One region of the Streptococcus sp. oral taxon 061 genome, then DNA from elsewhere that is predicted to be linked to it. Evidence: predicted binding sites of a transcription regulator. Region 1 holds the regulator's gene; the other holds the start of a gene.
The links. The regulator NrdR, encoded in region 1, represses ribonucleotide reductase genes. The targets are predictions, from matches to a motif close to ACACNATATATNGTGT.
Positions count from the first base shown of each region.

Region 2: the regulator NrdR is predicted to act here: its motif matches at 1,385-1,400, upstream of nrdH (glutaredoxin-like protein NrdH).

Region 1 is NZ_CP058258.1:257,746-260,237, reverse strand. Features, by position in the region: gene HW271_RS01270 (DNA helicase) at 1-1,105, opposite strand, end outside; gene nrdR (transcriptional regulator NrdR) at 1,106-1,579, opposite strand; gene HW271_RS01260 (GntR family transcriptional regulator) at 1,722-2,087, shown strand; gene HW271_RS01255 (ABC transporter ATP-binding protein) at 2,091-2,492, shown strand, end outside.
Region 2 is NZ_CP058258.1:850,506-852,997, forward strand. Features, by position in the region: gene nrdE (class 1b ribonucleoside-diphosphate reductase subunit alpha) at 1-982, opposite strand, end outside; gene nrdH (glutaredoxin-like protein NrdH) at 1,052-1,270, opposite strand; gene HW271_RS04200 (phosphocarrier protein HPr) at 1,632-1,895, shown strand; gene ptsP (phosphoenolpyruvate--protein phosphotransferase) at 1,900-2,492, shown strand, end outside.

The sequences.
Region 1 (2,492 bases):
TTTCTTCGCTTGTCTCATTCCTATATTCTGGATTGCTCCATTTAGGGACATTGTTTTTCACTGGAGCTGTCTTAGCTGATTTCTGCGCCTGCCCTTTTTGATTTTTCTCTCGAATCCTAAGTACTGCCTCTTCAGCAGAACGAATCTTGTTATAAGAGTAATCATTGGCCACTTTCATGGCATATTTTTCATTGAGATTGGCCGAATCAACCTTGTTGAAGGTCAATAGTATAACGACATTGATAACTTCATCAAGCAAGCCTAGGTCTGCCATCTGTTTTAGCAAATCGCGTTCGGCTTGGATAATTCCAGCATTTCGGGTTTGTTTGATTCCCGCTAAAAATTCTAGGGCCGTTTTACTTTTAGCTTCTCGGATAATGGTCGCTTCTTGAGGACTAAAATCCGACGAAACTGGTTTTTGCGCTAATTTTTCACGCATGCGCTTGACAGAAACAACTTGTGAAACTGCTGTTGATTTGGCCAATTGATAAGTCTCAAACCAGGTCCATTTTTTCTCATCAGCAATTTTAAACAACTCCAAGACATCTGACTGTTCATCTTGGAAACGGAGATTATCTCTCGCCATGAGCTGACGAAAATGCTCCAAATCAAAATCATTTTTAAAATCAGCTTTTACTGGTGTCTCATCATGACTAGCCAATTCTTCTATCTCTGGAAAGGCCTGACTCAAAGGAACGGCCAAAGGCTCTCCATCTGCCTGCTCTTGGCGCAAATCAGAAACTGCTGGTTCACCGATTTTTTTCTCCAATAAGGTACGATAAACCGTATGACGCAAGAAATCTGAGCCAGAAAGCGTTGGATGAATAGCAAGTTCATAGACGTCACCCTTTTGATAGAGGGTAATCAGGTTGAAGGCTGATAAGATTTTAAAGGCTTTTAAAAGCCTGTCCATCCCAAAATTGAGATGGTTGAGAATAGCTGCAAACAGGTGTTCTTTTTGTCCATCATCCCAAAAAGCTAAGGTATAAAGGTAAAGACTCAGCGCATCCTGACCGATAATCGGGAGGTAGCACTGCACCAAAGTTGTGGGATCTTGCGACACCCGATTATTCTTTAGAAAAGAAAAACGATCATTAGGCTTCATTTATTTTTCCTTTTTCTTCTTTGAAGATTGCGTAATTTGTTTGAGAAGATTTTCGAGCTCACTCACGTCCTTAAAGCTACGATAGACACTAGCGAAACGAACATATGTGATTTCGTCGAGTTCAGCTAACTCTTCCATGACGAGCGAACCAATATCTTCGCTCTGAATTTCATTATCATTGCGACTGAGGAGTTTTTGTTCGATACGATTGACTACCATGCCAATCTCATCACTAGACACCGGACGTTTTTGAGCCGAACGAATAATCCCGTTAAAGATTTTATCTCTGGAGAACTGCTCCCGTGTACCATCCTTCTTGACCACAACCAGCGTTCTCTCTTCTACACGTTCATAGGTCGTAAAACGATGCTGACATTCTTCACACTCACGTCTTCTTCTAATCGTATTTCCTTCTTCAGCCTGACGGCTATCGATAACACTTGATTTAGTAGCGCCACATTTTGGACAACGCATGCCTTCCCCTCCTTGTCGTTTTCTTTTCATTATATCATTTTTTAAGCAATTCCCAAAATAATTCTCCTTTTAGCTTGACAAGTTTTTTGTTTAGTTGTATTATTTAAGTGATACAAAAAGAAATTGTAGAAAGGAGACTGTGATGTCCTGGACATTTGATAACAACAAACCCATTTATTTGCAGATAATGGATAAAATCAAACTGCAAATCGTTTCCCATAAACTAGAACCCAACCAACAACTGCCAACTGTCAGAGAACTGGCTAGCGAGGCTGGCGTCAATCCTAATACCATCCAACGTGCCCTATCAGATCTAGAAAGAGAAGGCTTCGTATACACCAAGCGGACTGCAGGTCGTTTTGTCACCGAGGACTTGGACCTAATCCTCCAATCCCGTAAGCAACTATCTGAAGAACAACTGCAGCAATTTGTAACAGGCATGGTAGAATTTGGCTATGAAAAAGAAGAACTACCAACTGTTTTGAGAGATTATATTGAAGGAGTTTAGACTATGACCTTGTTAACATTTGAAAATGTTTCAAAATTCTATGGAGCAAGCCCTGCTCTTCAAAATGTTTCCCTTGAAATCCCAGCCGGAAAGATTGTTGGACTCCTTGGCCCAAACGGTTCTGGAAAGACAACCTTGATTAAACTAATCAATGGCTTGTTACAACCTGATGGTGGGCGCATTCTTATCAACGATATGGAACCAAGCCCAGCAACTAAGGCTATCGTTTCTTATCTACCTGATACGACCTATCTCAACGAACAGATGAAAGTCAAAGAAGCTCTTACCTTTTTCAAGACCTTCTATAAAGATTTCAATCTCGAACGTGCTCAAGGTCTTCTTCGTGACCTTGGTATCGATGAGAATAGCCGTTTCAAGAAACTCTCAAAAGGGAATAAAGAAAAA
Region 2 (2,492 bases), 590 kb from region 1:
ATTCATCGTATTTTTCTGTGATATCGATGTAGTTAAAAGGTACGCCATACTCTTTTTCTACAGAGTATGGGCTAAAAAGATACATTTCTTCATTCTTACGAGCCAATTCGTAGAATTTATCAGGTACCACAACACCAAGCGAAAGTGTCTTCACACGAACTTTTTCATCAGCATTTTCTTTCTTAGTAGAAAGGAAAGCGATAATGTCTGGGTGGAAGACGTTAAGGTAAACAACCCCAGCACCTTGACGTTGACCAAGTTGGTTTGAGTAAGAGAAGCTGTCTTCAAAAAGTTTCATAACTGGTACGACTCCAGAAGCAGCACCTTCATACCCCTTGATAGGTGCTCCAGCTTCACGAAGGTTGCTGAGGGAAATTCCCACACCACCACCGATACGTGAAAGTTGAAGAGCTGAGTTGATAGAACGTCCGATAGAGTTCATATCATCTGTTACCTGAATCAAGAAACATGATACCAATTCACCACGACGTGCACGACCTGCATTCAAGAATGAAGGTGTAGCAGGCTGGTAGCGCTGGTGGATGATTTCATTGGCAATATCAATTGCGATAGCTTCATCACCATCAGCAAAGTAAAGAGCGTTAAAGAAGACACGGTCTTCCATGCTCTCAAGATAGTACTCTCCATCGTTAGTTTTCAAGGCGTATTGATTGTAAAACTTGTATGCAGCCATGAAAGACTTAAACTGGAAGTTTTGATCCTTAATAAATTGATAAAGCTCTTCTAAGAATTCAGGACGATATTTTTTGATAAACGCTGTTTCGATATAGTCTTGTTTAATAAGGTAATCAATTTTATCAGTGATAGAATCAAAAACCATAGAATTTGGTACAACGTTTTCTTTAAAGAAAGCGTCCAAGGCTTCTTTATCTTTGTGGAGCATGATTTGTCCATTAACAGGACGGTTGATTTCATTATTTAGACGGAAGTAAGTTACATCCTCAAGTTGTTTTAATCCCATAAAATTTCCTTTATTTCATTACAAAAGAAAGGCTTCTAAGATTTACATAGAAGCTTTTAATCCTGATACTTAAGCAAGTTTTTTTAGTTTTGCTGGTTGGAAACCAGAGAAAACTTCAGTTGGTGTTTGAATGATAGGAGCAGCGCTAAAGCCTAGCTCTTTAACTTGTTCAATAAATTCAGGTTGTTCGTCAAGATTGATTTCGCGATAAGCAATGTTGTTACTATCTAAGAAACGTTTGGTCATTTTACATTGAACACAATTATTTTTAGAATAAACGGTTACCATTCTGTAACTCCTCTTTCAAAAATTTAATTACTTCTTAAGTATATCAGAAAAAAAATCTTTGTCAACGAAGAAAAACTAAATATTGTAGAATTTTTTTCGATGATAGATGTCAAAACACAATATGTAGTAATTACAAAAAATAAACCCCATAAATAACAGCGTTTTCTAAATGTTAAAACTATAAAAAACTACATGATGTATTTTGATACATAAAATAGAAGATTTTCAGCAAGTTATCTGAAAGGAAAAAGAAGAAATCCCATAAAATACTTGAAAAAAATCCTAGAAGGTGATATAATATCAAATTGTAAGGGTTATCAGATATAACTCAAAAAGAAAACATTTAAAGGAGAGTCAAATTATGGCTTCTAAAGATTTCCACGTAGTGGCAGAAACAGGTATTCACGCACGTCCAGCAACATTGTTGGTACAAACTGCTAGCAAATTTGCTTCAGATATTACTCTTGAGTACAAAGGTAAATCAGTTAACCTTAAATCTATCATGGGTGTTATGAGCCTTGGTGTTGGTCAAGGTGCTGACGTTACAATTACTGCTGAAGGTGCAGACGCTGATGACGCTATTGCTGCTATCTCAGAAACAATGGAAAAAGAAGGATTGGCATAAGAAAATGACAGAAATGCTTAAAGGAATTGCAGCATCTGATGGTGTTGCCGTTGCCAAAGCATATCTACTCGTTCAACCGGATTTATCTTTCGAAACTATTACTGTCGAAGATACAAATGCAGAAGAGGCTCGTTTGGATGTTGCTCTTGAAGCTTCTCAAAACGAGCTTTCTCTTATCCGCGAGAAGGCTGTAGGTACGCTTGGTGAAGAAGCGGCGCAAGTATTTGACGCTCACTTGATGGTTCTAGCTGACCCTGAATTGATCGGTCAGATTAAAGAAACGATTCGTGCTAAGAAAGTAAATGCAGAAGCAGGTCTGAAAGAAGTTACAGACATGTTTATCACAATCTTTGAAGGCATGGAAGACAACCCATACATGCAGGAACGTGCAGCAGATATCCGCGACGTTACCAAACGTGTATTGGCAAATCTTCTTGGTAAGAAATTGCCAAACCCAGCTTCTATTAACGAAGAAGTAATCGTGATTGCACATGACTTGACTCCATCTGATACTGCTCAATTGGACAAAAACTTTGTAAAAGCTTTTGTAACAAACATTGGTGGACGTACAAGTCACTCAGCTATCATGGCTCGTAC